4 regions of the Neobacillus sp. FW104-15D2 genome follow, and region 3 is predicted to be linked to each of the others. Evidence: riboswitches for the same ligand, from Rfam matches in the RefSeq annotation. Region 3 holds a riboswitch; each other region holds the start of a gene.

Region 1 (3,848 bases), on a different contig from region 3:
ATTGAGCGGTGATTTCCGAGGAAAGCCATGGCAAATTTCATCATTTAGGCTGGCACAGGTAGCATATTTATACCCCTTATATCCCTTCTGCTCCGGTGTTGCCCCATTTTCCTTTAGAAATTCATCAACAAACTCCTCAATTTCCCAGGTAGTGATTCCGGGTTTAATCATCTTAGCGATTTCCCGATGAGTGGCTGCCAAAACCTCTCCAGACTTTTTCATTAATTCAATCTCACGCTGAGATTTTAAGACTATCATTCATTTCACGCCTTTCTGACTTGCCGCTATCTACTATCCTATTGTATGGAATTCCTCTTTAATATTAGCCTTTGTGAAGCAATATTTCAAAAAAAAAATAAAAAATCCCCCCATACTGGGGGGATTGGCGACGAATTATTGTAGTAGCTTTAAAGATTCCCGAGTAAAGGCAGGAATATCGTTAGGATCTCTGCTTGTTACAAGCTGGTTTCCGCAAACAACCACTTCCTCATCTGAAAAAGTTGCTCCTGCATTTTCAAGATCCACCCTAATGGATTTATAGCCCGTTACATGTCTGCCATCAAGTGTCTTAGCTGTTATGAGAAGCTGCGGACCATGACAGATAGCTAAAACAGGCTTTTTTGCGTCCATGAATGCTTTTGTAAAATTAACAAACCGTTCATCTGCTCTTAAAATATCAGGAGAAAATCCTCCTGGTAAAAATAGCGCATCGAAATCTTCAGGGGAAACTTCATCAACACTCTTATCGATTTTAACAGAAACTTTTCCCTGCTTACCTTGAACTGTTTTGCCAGTTTCCTTTTCAATGGTCACTACTTCATGCCCAGCCTCCTGAAATGCTTTTGCCGGCTCGCTATATTCTGAGTCCTCAAACATGGATGTAATTAAACAAGCGATTTTCTTTGGCATATGGTGTCAGCTCCTTTTAAATAAGTTCAGTTATTGTTTTCCCTCTGCTCTCGTATTTAAAACAGAATTTTATTTTAAAAAAACAGTTACTGCTTATGTAAGAAGTTAATTTTCATTACCATTTTCGTTCTTAATATGGAACTTTTTGTTTCTATTTGTTATCATGATTAATATAGAGAAAATAAGGTGAGTGAGATAAATGATTGGTGACAGAGTAAAAAAACTCAGGTTAGAAAAGAAAATGTCAATATCTGAACTAGCTGAACAGGCAGGTGTTGCCAAATCCTATATAAGTTCTTTGGAAAGAAACCTACAGAGGAATCCTTCCATTCAATTTCTTGAAAAAATTGCAGCTGTGCTGCATGTTCCTGTTGATCATTTCATTCATGATGAAATGAACCCAGATGACCTTGACTCTGAATGGATGAAGCTTGTAAAAGAAGCTATGAGCTCTGGTGTTTCTAAAGATCAATTTCGCGAATTCCTGGAATTTAATAGATGGCGTATTAATCAACCAAACAAATGAGGCATGCCATTGGCAAGCCTCTTTTTATTGTGTTACTATCACTAATAATAAAATAAGTGCTTTCTGGCAGAAAAATGGCTTATTGATTGTTTTCACTCACTGCAACTAACTCTTTTGTTCCGTTTTGCTTGAAAAAATTTCTTACCATTTCCATTTCAATCCCCAAGTTGCGTGCTTCCAATATTAGATCCATCCATTCCTGATCTAAGCCTTCAACCATTTTCATTGTTTTTACCACTTTTCCACCCCTAAAATACAATCGTATTCCAGGCAGCTCAGCCATCCTAACAGTTACTCTCTGCCTTAGATCTGCAGCTTTGCGTCCCAGTTTTTCAACGGGTTTGCCTTTTTCTGCTTTATTGTTTGATTTAATTATTAAATTTGCTTACATACTTAAGTATTATCGGTATGTTTATTATATATAGTTCTTTTTTCGTACTGTGTTGCTTTTTGTCACAAATATCCAGTAAGTTATATACAAATTGTTTCAATATTCACCAAATTACTGTCATAGTTTTTTTACTTTTTAGTAAAATATGCTTATTTACAATCTAATTTGTTAAAAAAGTTAAATTTTTCGTCGACTCAACTTTAAAATAACCAGCCAATTGTAAAAAAATCATTACTTTATTCCTAATTTTCTCAAAATTTTTTAGACCTTGTTAATCTTTCATGTTGATTTCCACTCCCAGCGCTTGCTTTTCGCGGACAAAATGTCAGGCTTTCTCATCGTCCCTCATTCCAGGGTTACCAGCCCATTTTTCCACAGGACATAGAACTAGCATCCTCCAATAATCCTAAATGCGATTTCGAGAAGTGCCGCCCCTCCCAATTCCCTAATAATCAGACATACCTCCATGCAAAAAAATTGGCAGTATGAAATAACTAACAGTGTTCCAAAGTTAGTTCAGGGTAGAGCCATTCCAAAAAAATCCATACAAAAAAAGCCCCTTACAGGAGCTTTATATCTTGAGTTTTCAATTCAACAGCAATTTTGGCTCCAATTTCCGCATTGTTTTTGACTAAAGCTATGTTTGCTTCGAGACTTTTACCTTCAGTCAGTTCTTTTACCCTTTTTAATAAAAATGGAGTAACTTCTTTTCCTTTAATCCTTTTTTCATTTGCCTCTATTAAAGCGGTCTCTATAATTTGATTAATATATTGTTCCTCCAGCGCCGCACCTTCAGGTATTGGATTTGCAATTACAACACCACCATCCAGTCCAAGGTTCCACTTCACCCGTATAAGCTTAGCCGCCTCTTCAGATGAGTTAATCTTAAAATTGACCTTATAAGGACTGGTTCTTGTGTAAAATGCCGGAAGTACTTCTGTTTGATATCCAACTACAGGCACACCCTGAGTCTCTAAATATTCCATTGTTAACCCAAGATCAAGGATCGACTTCGCACCCGCACATACTATTGCTACATTGGTTTTAGCTAGTTCCTGTAAATCTGCTGAAATGTCCATCGTCTTTTCAGCTTCCCTATGCACACCTCCAAGGCCGCCTGTAACAAATACTTCAATACCTGCAAGCTGCGCGCAAATCATTGTAGCAGCAACTGTAGTAGCACCATGTTTTTCAGTTGCAAGAAGATAAGGAAGATCCCTTCTGCTTGCTTTTTCAATATCCTTGCTCACAGCTAGAAATTCAAGCTCGTCTTCAGAGAGACCAATTTTAATTTTTCCATCTATTATGGCAATTGTGGCCGGTACAGCACCATTGTTTCGGATAATCTCTTCAACTTCCCTTGCAGTCTCCACATTGCGAGGATAAGGCATACCGTGTGAAATAATAGTGGATTCAAGTGCTACAATTGGCATTCCTGCAGCTTTCGCCTGCTTTACTTCATCTGAATAGGTTAAATATTTATTTATCAATGTTTGATTACCCCCTTGCTAAAAAATTTGCGAAACGTTTCCTGAAGTTCGTGAGATGTTAATTTTGAACTAACTGTTTCTATAGACTGCAAAGTAATAATCGAACAAGCGGCTCCAATTTTACAGCAATTCTCCATATCAATTCCTTTTGTAAATGCATAAAGGATTCCGGCTATTAGTGCATCTCCTGCTCCCGTTACATCCATTACCGGAACAGATGGAGAGTGAAGAACGCCTGCCTCTCCATTTTTGGTAAAGTAAATCAATCCCTTATCACCGCGTGTAATAACAGTTCTCTCTGCGCCTTTCGCCAGGATAGCTTCTGCCGCCTTGAAAAAATCTCCTTCTGAAAGAATATCCACTCCTGATAGTGCTTCTGCCTCCGACTTGTTAGTAATTACCCACTCCACACCTTTAAGGCAAGCAGGCAATCTTTTAATTTTCGGAGCAGAAACAGGAGCAATACATAAAGGGATTTGTTCAGTTTTGCAGTAATGAATAATTTTCTCCAAAACAGCAGCAGGAAAATTAG
Region 2 (3,848 bases), on a different contig from region 3:
ATATCGTTATCTTCTTTTTCAGCCTCATCAATGTAGGTTGGTCTAGCGCCATACCAAAGCTTACCACCGTCTGTTGATTTGGCAATGCTGCCCAATTGTGTTTCCGAATACATGACACTCGTATTTCTTGGGTCAATAAAGGCCACACCACCGTCACCGCCTCTTACTTGAGACCAAGCTCCTGCTGTGCCGGTAAATAAGCTTGTCCCATTGTCCTGCGCTCCCCCTAAAATAAGGTTTCCGCCATTGGCAACCGACATTCCTGGATAGAACATGGCTGTACTGAGATTGGTATTAAGATCTAAGAATTCTCCTGAGGCGGTTTTCTCGAAAATTCCTCCATCGTTTCCAATATATGCATTTCCCTTTGAGTCAAAAACAATACTGTGCTGGTCCGGGTGAGTACTGTTCACATAATTATTTGTAAAGAATGTATCAAGCTGTGTCCAGGTTTGTCCACCATCAGTTGTTTCTACTAGAGTAATACCACCTAAAATGATATGTTTAGGATTTGTTGGATCTACAGCGATGGCGTTATCATACCAGCCCTGTCCTGACCCTGTCTTCGGCAAGCCATAGTAAGAAACATTACTATCAAAATAGTCTGGTACATTATTAATTTTCGACCAATTTGCACCACCATCTCGGCTTACAAACAGACCCATCAATGCACCAGGACCATTCGTATAAGAAGTATAGATAGTATCTGAAGCAGAATCCTTTCCTTCTACTACTGCAATGGAGGCAGAGTACATATCATTAGCAGGGTTCCAGTTAGGAAGGCCGGTGCCATCCGTTTGTGATCCAAGCTGTTTAAATGTAGCACCTCCATCTGTGCTCTTCCATAATCCTGAACGTCCCATACTAACATAAATAGTACCAGCAGAATTCGCATCCAAAACAACATCAGTAACTCTTTGAACAATTCCAGTGGAGGTAGTACTACCGCCAAAAACTTTTTTATAATTATGGCCGTTATCTGTTGATAAATACAGACCATTATCAGCTGCGACCCATACATTAGAAGAATTGCTTGGATCTACAGCAACTTTTCCGATATGCTGTGTCCCGAAAGTATCTGTTCCAAAAAGCGTCCACGTTTTACCGCTATTTACTGACTTCAAAATTCCTTTTCCATAACGTGAATCTCCGCTAAAGTGCTGTTCACCCGTACCAGCATAGATAACACTTGGGTTATTGGGATCTACAGCAACACTTCCAGTTGCCAGCGAGGCCTGGTTATCTGTAAGTGGGCTCCATTCTTTTCCATTATTTGTTGAGGACCAAACACCACCGCCAGCCGAGCCAAGATAAAGGGTTTTCCCTGCCGAAGTTTCCGAGATAGCTATGCTTGCAACTCGTCCAGAATCAGCTAAAACCTTCCCATGGAAAGGTTCATTAATTGGACCGGGCCCAAGTGGAGACCAACGAAGGTTAGACCCAGTTGCCTGAGGGGCAGGATTTCCTTTCATTACATTATAAGGATGGTTGACCTGTTCAACGCGATCCCTGGGATGGACATTTTTTGTTTCTGCTTTTGCAGAAAAGGGAGAGATAAGGCTTCCGCCAAATCCTGTATATACAGTCGAGGTGACTAGAGCTCCAGCCAGTATCATTTGTTTTACTTTGCTTCGTTTATTGCGATTTTTCTTCTTCATATTTTTCCCCCTGTGAACTAATTTGCTCATATAAAGGATTACAGGGGAATTATAATATGTTGTTAACTGAAAATTATGTCAGATAATGATAAGCTGGAAAAATTTTTTTCGACTTCCGTAATATTAGGAAAACAAAATAATTGGGACTTTAGTCCGTATAAGTGAGGGGGATTTTATATAAAAAGAAGAGAGAACAAAGCGAAGAAATAGGAAAAGAATAATAAGTTCTATTTACATAGATTAAAATTTTTCCATTAATTTAAATAATTATTTGAAATTTGTCAAAAATTGTTGAATTTTTGGGAAGAAAGTTTTATGATGAAATTATATATTTGTAAAAGGCAAACTTGTTGAAAGGCAAGGACGCAAAGCCACGAGTCTAAGGTATTCTTACTATGATCGTCGGGCCGCCAAAAAGTTCGGGACAAGAAACTTCTGTTTTTTAACCTCTCAGTCTGCCAAAACTTTTTGGTAGACTTTTTTTGGAAATATAAATTTAGGTCTTTTGGACCAGGTGTAGAGGGGGAGTTAAATGTTCCATTTGATGGAAGTAATTGAAAAAATAAATAAAAGTGCTGATGAAGCAGATTTTGTCACTGCTAGAAAGCTAATTGAAGCAAATATGCCTAATCTTCATCAGCATTTAAGTAAGCTTAAAAGAAACGCGAGGGAATTATTCGAGTTTTTAGTAACCAATATGGATAATGACTTTGAAACACTCACGCGGCAGGAATTAGGAGAAATAAACGTTATTAACACATATGCTACAAGATTTGATATAAGAGGATTAAAGGTTTATATAAAGAATAAAGGAAAACTGCTGATCAAAAAAGAAGCGTTACGTTATTTGAATTCAGATGCAAAGATTTTGTTGGAATCCATGGGTTCAATAATCAATCCGGTAAAAAAGGCAGATATTTAAGCTAATGGTGATTCTAAAAAGGAAATGTTACCTGTCTCTTTTCCTTTTTCATCAGTGATTAAGTGATTGTAATATTTTCTAAGAATTTTTAACATGTCTTTTTCATTTGAAGCGATGATCACTGCCTGCTGTATTTGGCTTTTCCCGCCTAGTGTGACGGTATACCTTCTTTTATCTTTTCTGCTCATACAAAAATGACCCCCAAAGATCTTTTGATGTTTATACACTGAGTGACTAACGGTATGTTTTACCCAGATAATTAATGTTCTAAACCTAATAAACAATTTTTTTGTAAGTAAATGTCGAAATAAAATCAAAAATAGAATTAAGGTTGAAGAGAAAGGTATTTTGACTTTGACTAACTAAAGTTTTGGTTATACAAAGTGAGAAAGCCTATCCTCTCCAAACCTTAGCAACGGAAGGAAGAGATTAATGACTTTTTTATTTGGTTCAGTAGAATATTTTGAAAGAGAATTATTGAATACCCTGGAAAAATCGAAGGCAGCTGGAAGTTTTAACGGCTCTTTAAAAGAAGCTTACCAAATTTTACTGGATGATCTGTGTTTTGATTTTGTCTGTAATGATCATATAAAACAAGAGTGTTTGAGTAACCTGAAAAGTGCATTTTTAAGAATATCTAGTGAAAAGCTTGAGGAATTACTTGTATTAGCTTAAACCTGTCTTATAGATAAGTTATGAAAGAGTGGCCAAAAAAAGTCGCTCTTTTTTTATTTTTTACTAGGATGCATTTGAAGGAATCGTGATAATTTAAAGGAATATATTAAATCACAGAACTTCGCTTTTTGCTTGTGAAAAAGTATAGAGGGAGATAATTAAATGTCCGCAGGAAAACTTATTGGGAGAGGGAATACTGCAGAAGTATATGAATGGAGAGATGAAGGGGATAAGGTATTAAAGCTTTTTTATGAAAAGATACCTTTTGATATTATTAAAAGAGAATATGAAACCAGCAGTGTAATCCATCAGCTTGGTATACCTTCTCCTGGAATTGGAGAATTAATCGAATTCAATCAAAAATGGGGCATTTTATATGAAAAAATGTCCGGCAAGGGTTTTACACAACTTCTATCTTCACGGCCATTGTTTTTAAAGAAAAATGCAGCTCTCTTTGCTGAATTACAAGCCTCTTACCATACTATTGCCACCAATAATTTACCACAGCAAAAGGAATACCTGTCCCGGAACATCCTTGGCACCAACCTTTTAACCGATAAAGAAAAGGAAGAAATTTTAAAGTATTTGAAACA
Region 3 (3,848 bases):
GTCAGGGTAGTAAAGGTTAACAAGGATGAACGGTCGATCGACTTTGAAATTGTCGGCATGAAAGGTAAGAGACCGGAAAGGCCTTCAGCTCCTAAAGTATTTAAAACAGGCAGTGACTCGAAAAAGCCCCGCCGTGGCAGGGATGAAGGTCCAAGCGCTGTAGGAAGAGGAGCAGGCTCTGATTCTGATAAGCCAAAAGCGAAAAAGAAAAGAAAATTTTACGATAATGTCCCTAAAAATAAAAGCACAAAGCGGAAAAATAAACGCTGAGAAAGGAAGAGAGGGCCGTTTCGGCTCTCTCCTTCGTTGTAGGGGAGAAGGGAATCTGCTAAAATAAAGGCAATGTAAGGGGGAAGAAACATGCCAAAGGGTATAGGTAAGGTTCTGGCACAAAATAAAAAGGCATACCATGACTTTTTTATCGAAGAAACATATGAAGCTGGCATTGTTCTGCAAGGAACAGAAATTAAGGCTATCCGTGCTGGACGCATTAACTTAAAGGATTCCTACTGCAGGATTCAAAATAATGAAATCTTTTTATACAGCATGCATGTGAGCCCGTATGAGCAGGGAAACCGCTATAATCATGATCCATTGCGGACAAGAAAGCTCTTGCTGCACGGCCGTGAAATTGCCAAGCTCTTGGGTGAAACAAAGCAGGCGGGATATGCACTTATTCCTTTAAAGCTGTATTTGAAAAATGGTTTTGCCAAAGTTTTAATTGGTCTTGCAAAGGGTAAAAAGCATTATGACAAGCGTGAGGATTTAAAGCAGAAAGAAGCCAAACGCGATATCGAGCGCGCTTTCCGCGATCGGCAGAAAATATAGCCAATTGCGCCTTTGTTAGTCTCTGCTTACAGATACTTACAATTGAATTTTTCTGTAACTGTGATATACTTATTTATGTCGCAGGGATGCGGCAACGACTTAATGCTCAGCTAAAGCTGAGATTCCGACGTTTTCTTATATATGGGGACGCTACGGATTCGACAGGGATAGTTCGAGCTTAGGTTGCGAGTCGAGGGGATCGGCCTCGTAAAAACGTCAAAGCCATAACTGGCAAAACTAACAACAACCTCGCTTTCGCAGCTTAATACTGCATAGCGGTTCCTCCCTCCATCGCCCATGTGGTAGGGTAAGGGACTCACTCTAAGTGGGCTACGCCGGATTCCACCGCCTGAGGATGAAGGAAGAGAACAACCAGGCTAGCTGACTGGACGCCTGTCGACAGGCATATGGATCAGTGAAGCGCCAATATGTCGACTACACTCGTAGAAGCTTAAGTGCCGATGTTTCTGGACGTGGGTTCGATTAGTAATTAGTCGCCTTATGTGGTAACACATAAGTGATAATTCGGCTTTATCGGTGAAACCTAACCCGCTTTAGCGGCAAGGCAATGCCGAGCGGTATGTGGAGCAATCCAACAGCCGTGTATCGACTTATAGGCTGCCACTTTAGTGGTAGTACTAGGATGCGAAATCAACTCCTAATGGAGAAAATCTATGTTTCGCATAATACGCCGGAGGACCTGTAATCAGGTTCAAGATATAGTCAGTGCCATGACGAAAGCATGGAAGAGCACGTCCCACCGTCTCCACCATACATAGGTGGATAAAGCCTAGCAATTTTAAAATTGCTAGGCTTTTTTATTTTAGCTAATCAGAATTTATATCTATAAATTCTGAACGCATAAGCAAAACTAAGGCATCCGCCAAAAAGGACTTGGCGAATGCCAAGTTTTTCTAAGGTTAAGTTAAATGATGTTGTAGATAAAAGGGATTAGGTTGCTTCCTCAATAATAATTTACATAATGAAAATCTATAAAGCAATTTTGTCGAATTTAGTTGTCTGAAAATGTCGATAATTTGATCTTTTAAATTAGGTATATTTAACTATATAATCAACTTGCAAGTAGTTCTTAAGTACCGATAAATTTGAGAGTCTACTTGCATAATAACTTTCAATAGAATAAACAGAAGGGCAAACTACCTGAAAGGGTAAGGCGCAAAGCTATAGGGGCTAAAGCGAAATGCAATGCCAGCCAGCTGCACTTAAGATATTTAAGAGCCCTTTTACCTTAATAAAAGGGCTCTTAATATTTATGCGCAATCCTTTCTCTGCTTTAAGATTTTTGAAAATCTATGGAGGATGGTGAACGAAATGAAATTTAAAATTACAATGTTTTTATTTTTCGCGGCTATGTTTGTTTTATCTGCAGCATCTGCTTACAAGCTTGACTAAATCTGTCTAAAATCTGATTAATAGGAGGATTAAAAATGAAATTGCTTAATCTTTTAAGTCGATTTTTAATGGGACCATCCTTCGCTTGGAAGTTAGACTGATTTAAAGATCAGATGAAGTATTTCTGGGCCATGGAAAAGAGTTTAGTTTAGGGCCGGAGGAGGCTAACTCCGGCTCCTTTGCCTGTTATTTAAGAGCATTTGGGGTGAATGATATGTTTGTTGATAGCATTATTATAGGAATTATCGCTTCATTAATTATGGGTGGAAGTTTGCAGCAGCTTGTTACTGTTAAACTTATTCATCCCTGGCTGATTGCAGTCTCTTTTATTATTCAGTTTGGTGCCATTTATATTTTCCCTGAACATTTATTGATGGCAGTTTGTGCTAGTACCATCGGACTTTTAATTTTCTGCCTGGTGAACTATAAGGATAAAGGTTTTAAGTATATGGTAATCGGTATTTTTATGAATGTACTGGTGATGCTGGCCAACAAGGGGAGAATGCCTGTTGATGTTCAAGCGGCAAAAGCATTATCGCCTGAAGACTTCCCTGCATTTATGGCAGGTGAATACGGAAAACATATACCGATATCAGCCCATACCCATTTGAATTTTTTAGGTGATATTTTCTTCCTCCAGTATCCATATCCTCGGCCGATTATTATAAGTCTTGGGGATATTGTTTTATCCATTGGTGTAATTCTCTTTTTATATAAAGCAATGGCAAAAAGTAATAAAAAGTCTAAGGAAGTGGTGGGGTATGGAGCGTAACTTATTGCTAAATAGCTATCAAGTGTTATGCTTATCCATATTTTTGTTTCTCTCTTTTCTTTTATATCAGCCAATTAATGAAAGCACCTGGATTCTCGTTATTACCTTTGCGGGTGCTGCAACCCTATTTGATGAGCGCCCCATTGTTCTTCCATCTAGCGATAACTTATCATTAGTTACCCCATTGCTGTTTACCGCCGGTGTTTTATATGGTGTTTTTTCTATTTTTTTAATTAATATTTGTATGGTTGCTTTTCTAATTATGATAAATCCAAAAAAGTGGGTTTCACACGCTTTTAATGGGATTCAGTACAGCCTTTCAGGTTATATAGGCTTTTTCTTCTTTAACCTGTTATTTAACCCGAAAATGGATTCCTTGATTACTAATCTTCCCGCTTTTATCTCTTATGCGATTAGCTTTTTTATATCAAATGTTTTATTTTTATCTATTTATCTTTGCCTGCGTTCAAGAAAATCTATTGTAAACTTTTTGAAAATTTTCTTAGAAAGAAAAGCGGTTCTTATTTATTTTACTATGATGGCTTTAGGCCTTATTATGGCGGTAGTAGTGCGTGAAGAAGGCATTTTAGGAATAATTTTATTTTGTTTAATCATGTGGACTTTAGGAGTTTCCTATAGAAGTTATTATCAAATGTTTGATCATTTTCGTTCTTTAAGTGAGAAGGATGAGCTTACAAAGTTGTTCAATCACCGTTACTTCCAGGAAAATCTCGACATAACTATAAAAAACGAGGAGAAAGGTGCTCTCCTTTTAATAGATCTTGACCATTTTAAAGTATTTAATGACACTTTTGGCCACCCGGAAGGTGATAAA
Region 4 (3,848 bases), on a different contig from region 3:
AAAACAGACCAGGAATACCCGGGCGGAATGTATATCAGCGCGGACGATCCTTCCCGCTCCATCCGTTATACACCATACGGGGAAAATGGAGAGAAATTACTGGTTATTGGTGGCGAAAACCATAGAACTGGAACAGGCCAGGACACCCTTACTCACTATAATGCTTTACAGCAGTTTACCAAGGATACTTTTGGAATAGACAGCTATTCCTACAGATGGTCAGCCCAGGATCTAAAAACCCTAGATAAAGTGCCATATATAGGTCATATTACTGACAATAAAGAAAATATTCTTGTAGCAACGGGCTATAAGAAATGGGGTATGACAACTGGAATTCTGGCAGGCCATATTTTAACAGACCTTGCCATGGACCGAGAAAATCCCTATAAAGATCTATACACTCCATCAAGGTTTAAAGCTGACCCAAGCCTGCAAAAAGCAGTGTCATATAATGCCGCTGTAGCGGGACATTTATTAAAAGGAAAGCTTGAGCTTGTGCCTAAGGATGCGGGAGATTTAAAAAATGGCGAAGGCTCCGTCGTCATGCATAACGGTAAAAGAGCCGGCGGATATAGAGATGAAAGCGGGAAACTATATCTCGTGGATACAACCTGTACTCATTTAGGCTGTGAATGCGAATGGAATCATGCAGAGAAAACATGGGACTGCCCTTGCCATGGTTCGCGTTTCGCTTACTCCGGGGAAGTAGTCGAAGGCCCGGCGCTGGTGGCATTAAAAAATCCTCTAGAAGAGGATTAATGGTATAAAAAACAGCCAGAATGTGCTCTGGCTGTTTTTTAAATTATTGCTTTATATCAGCCCAACTTTGGTAGTGATGAATAGCAAAGAGATAATTAGAACCGGAATAAGCATTTTGGACCTTACCTAATTCCGTATTCATAACCGCTTCACCTTCTTCATAAAAGGTTACCTGGCTGCCTTCTGTCGTTTGTCCTGTCTCCACACCGATAGCAATGGTTTTTCCAAGGGTTGAAGCGATTTGCATCTCATTTTTAATGAGGGCTATAATTCCATTCGAACCTTCAGCGAGATCACGGTAAGCCATGACTGTAGGTATATCTGTATTTTGAATAACCCATTTCGCAAGAGAGCCTTTTCCATATTTATTGGAATAGCTCTGTTCATCAAACCAGAACGGGATATCTGCTCCTATAACTATCCCTTGTTGTTTTGCGAAGTTTTTTGCTTTAGTTAATGCCGTCTGGTAATCCAATACAGTACCTTTATAGTTAGAGGTCCAGCCTTTGTACAAATATGGTTCGACATCTAAATGAATTCCAGCAAACCTTTGTGATGACGATGTCTGGCGCTGATAATTTTGCAGCCAGTTTAAAAAAGTATCCATTTTCGTTATCCCAGCAGCTGAGGCCCAATCCGGTTCTCCATCAAGCGCATGAACCTGAATATTATTAGCAGAAGCCTTTCCGATAAAAGACTGATAATAGCTAATCGGCATGCTTTGGTCAACCTGGAGGTAAACCTGTTTAACACCCTTTTGCTGCAAAAATAAAAGAATACCGTCAGGCTGAGTTTTAATTAGCGAGGTATTCCAGAGCCATGTAGAGCGGGGCACTTCCTGCATGGCATGTGCTTTTGATTGTAATGAAGAGAAATCCAATCCGATAATTGTCATAACAATAGCTAATAATCCCAGGACTTTTTTAATGCTTTTCATATATTTCTCCACTCCTTCTGGATTGTTTGGGACATCCCCAAAAGGAGCCCGGCAGCCGGCTGCCATACATTCCTCCAAAGAATGAGTAGGCCCATAGCTTTGCGTCCCTGCTTTTCAGCAGGTTTGCCTTTTTCGTGTTATTGATATTATAATTCCTATATATTTACATAGAAATAAGTCTAAATGCTTATCATTGTCGATATTTGGGTTAAAAGGAAGATTTTTTTAATATTGGACAAAAATAAGCCTCCCGTTAAAAAGGGAGGCTGGTTTTTATCGGCTATTTCCGTTTGGACGAGGTCTTTTCTGGTCATCACCGGTTGAAAACTCTACCAGCTCTGAACTAGTTCTTCCTTTTTTCTTACTGTTATTTATTTGCGCATTTCTATTTCCAAGCTTAACGCGTCCCATACATACCCCTCCTTTTAAAGGTAGTATGTTTTAAATCGGTATAGGTTATTCCATACAGAGTGCCGGCTTTTTCCGTTTCATGGCTGCTTGTTCAAATGCATATGCGAATTGAATTAATTGCTGCTCGGTGTATGCCCCAGCCGAAAAAGTGACGCCAAAAGGTTCACCTTCAGTCGTGTAGCCGGCTGGAACTGCTACGGATGGATATCCTGCTTTTGCGCTTATATGGGATGCTTCTTCCCCCGGGAACAAAATCGCATCAAGATTGCTTTCCTTTATTGCAAAATCAATACCCAGTTCTCCTGCGTGGTAAATATCATATTCAAATGATTTAACATAAGCGCTTTCTGTCAAAGAACCACTTGTCGCTTCCGATTCGAGGAGCACCGCCTGGCCGTACTTTAGCATTTTTTCTTCATACTTTTGATTAAATTCAATAAGCTGAGCCAGGGAACGGACTGTTACGGATGGGTGCAAAGTATTTAGATACGCATTCAAATCGGCTTTAAACTCATAAGTGAGAACATCATAACTCCACGGAGCTTTTACGGAAGGTATGGTGATATCTTCTATAAGCTCAACACCAGTGGTTTTTAAAATTCCGATAGCTTCCTCAAATACTTGTTTCTTATCGTCACTTAAATAATCCATAAAACCGTCACGGGCAACACCAATTCTTTTTCCTTTAAGCCCTCCTTTATTAAGACCTTTTAAAAAGTCTGCTCCTGAAAGCGGGTTTGTACGGGTAATAGGGTCCTCCACATCTATTCCAGTTAAGGCATTAAGGAGAATCGCAGCATCCTCCACGGTCCTTGCCATTGGTCCCGCTGTATCCCGGGAGTGTGCAATTGGGATAATTCCTCTTCTGCTAACAAGCCCTACAGTTGGCTTAATCCCCACAATAGAATTTTGGCATGCAGGCTCTAAAATGGAACCAGAAGTTTCAGTTCCAACCGCCCCCGCTGCAAAATTGGCAGCAATTGCAGCACCTGAGCCGGCACTTGAACCGCCTACATCAAACTTTCCTGGTCCATATGGATTTAACACCTGGCCGCCCAATGAGCTGTAGCCGCTAGGCATATTTTCGGCCATAAAATTTGCCCATTCTGTCATATTCGTTTTACCCAGAATAACGGCACCTGCTTTTCTTAACTGTTCTGCCACAAAAGAATCTCTTTGGGCAATTGAGTCCTTTAAAGCTAGCGAGCCGGCACTTGTATGCATTTTATCTGCTGTATCTATATTAGCCTTGATTAGAATTGGAATTCCATGAAGGGCACTGCGCGGACCTTTTTCCTTTCTTTCCGCATCAAATGCTTCCGCCATATGCAGCGCATCAGGATTAATTTGAAGCACAGAATTGATTTTCCCCTGGTCAAACTCTGAAATTCTGTTCAAATAAATCAAAGTTAATTCCTTTGAGGTAAGTTCACCCTGCTCCATTTTTTTCTGCATATCCATGATCGTCGCTTCTTCAATCCATTCATCGTGAAGCTGTTTTAATTTAGGATTTTCCACTAGGCTTTTCCCCCTATATCTTTATCTATATAATTTTCAACATGCAAATGAAATTCCCTGTTCTTGGGTTAGAAAAACTTGGCATTCGCCAAGTCCTTTTTGGCGGATGCCTTAGTTTTTGCTTATCACGCTCAAATCGGCACATCCTCAAAAAAGCTATGCTTTTTCTTCGTGCGAGGCAAAGCTGACGTAGCTTTCCTTGTCCTGTGCCTTTCGCCTGACT

Evidence for each region. A riboswitch is a leader RNA that binds a small molecule or an ion and turns the genes downstream of it on or off. The one in region 3 is predicted to bind cyclic di-GMP.
Region 1: linked by a shared signal. The riboswitch ahead of AC3WR0_RS17735 (anti-repressor SinI family protein) and the one ahead of AC3WR0_RS04580 (DUF5317 domain-containing protein) in region 3 are both predicted to bind cyclic di-GMP.
Region 2: linked by a shared signal. The riboswitch ahead of AC3WR0_RS08875 (hypothetical protein) and the one ahead of AC3WR0_RS04580 (DUF5317 domain-containing protein) in region 3 are both predicted to bind cyclic di-GMP.
Region 4: linked by a shared signal. The riboswitch ahead of AC3WR0_RS09090 (amidase) and the one ahead of AC3WR0_RS04580 (DUF5317 domain-containing protein) in region 3 are both predicted to bind cyclic di-GMP.

Annotation. Positions count from the first base shown of each region.
Region 1 is NZ_JBYTCJ010000023.1:75,590-79,437, forward strand. It holds gene map (type I methionyl aminopeptidase) at 1-258, opposite strand, end outside; gene AC3WR0_RS17725 (type 1 glutamine amidotransferase domain-containing protein) at 394-909, opposite strand; gene AC3WR0_RS17730 (helix-turn-helix domain-containing protein) at 1,109-1,435, shown strand; gene AC3WR0_RS17735 (anti-repressor SinI family protein) at 1,515-1,673, opposite strand; cyclic di-GMP riboswitch class I at 1,702-1,791, opposite strand; gene AC3WR0_RS17740 (pseudouridine-5'-phosphate glycosidase) at 2,387-3,313, opposite strand; gene AC3WR0_RS17745 (carbohydrate kinase family protein) at 3,313-3,848, opposite strand, start outside.
Region 2 is NZ_JBYTCJ010000008.1:142,698-146,545, forward strand. It holds gene AC3WR0_RS08870 (hypothetical protein) at 1-1,658, opposite strand, end outside; cyclic di-GMP riboswitch class I at 1,989-2,073, shown strand; gene AC3WR0_RS08875 (hypothetical protein) at 2,191-2,580, shown strand; gene AC3WR0_RS08880 (hypothetical protein) at 2,577-2,768, opposite strand; gene AC3WR0_RS08885 (hypothetical protein) at 3,013-3,255, shown strand; gene AC3WR0_RS08890 (phosphotransferase) at 3,418-3,848, shown strand, end outside.
Region 3 is NZ_JBYTCJ010000003.1:232,347-236,194, reverse strand. It holds gene rnr (ribonuclease R) at 1-270, shown strand, start outside; gene smpB (SsrA-binding protein SmpB) at 361-828, shown strand; RNA gene ssrA (transfer-messenger RNA) at 980-1,314, shown strand; cyclic di-GMP riboswitch class I at 1,970-2,053, shown strand; gene AC3WR0_RS04580 (DUF5317 domain-containing protein) at 2,456-3,013, shown strand; gene AC3WR0_RS04575 (bifunctional diguanylate cyclase/phosphohydrolase) at 3,003-3,848, shown strand, end outside.
Region 4 is NZ_JBYTCJ010000009.1:20,038-23,885, forward strand. It holds gene AC3WR0_RS09085 (FAD-dependent oxidoreductase) at 1-759, shown strand, start outside; gene AC3WR0_RS09090 (amidase) at 803-1,696, opposite strand; cyclic di-GMP riboswitch class I at 1,744-1,834, opposite strand; gene AC3WR0_RS09095 (hypothetical protein) at 1,970-2,107, opposite strand; gene AC3WR0_RS09100 (amidase family protein) at 2,153-3,625, opposite strand.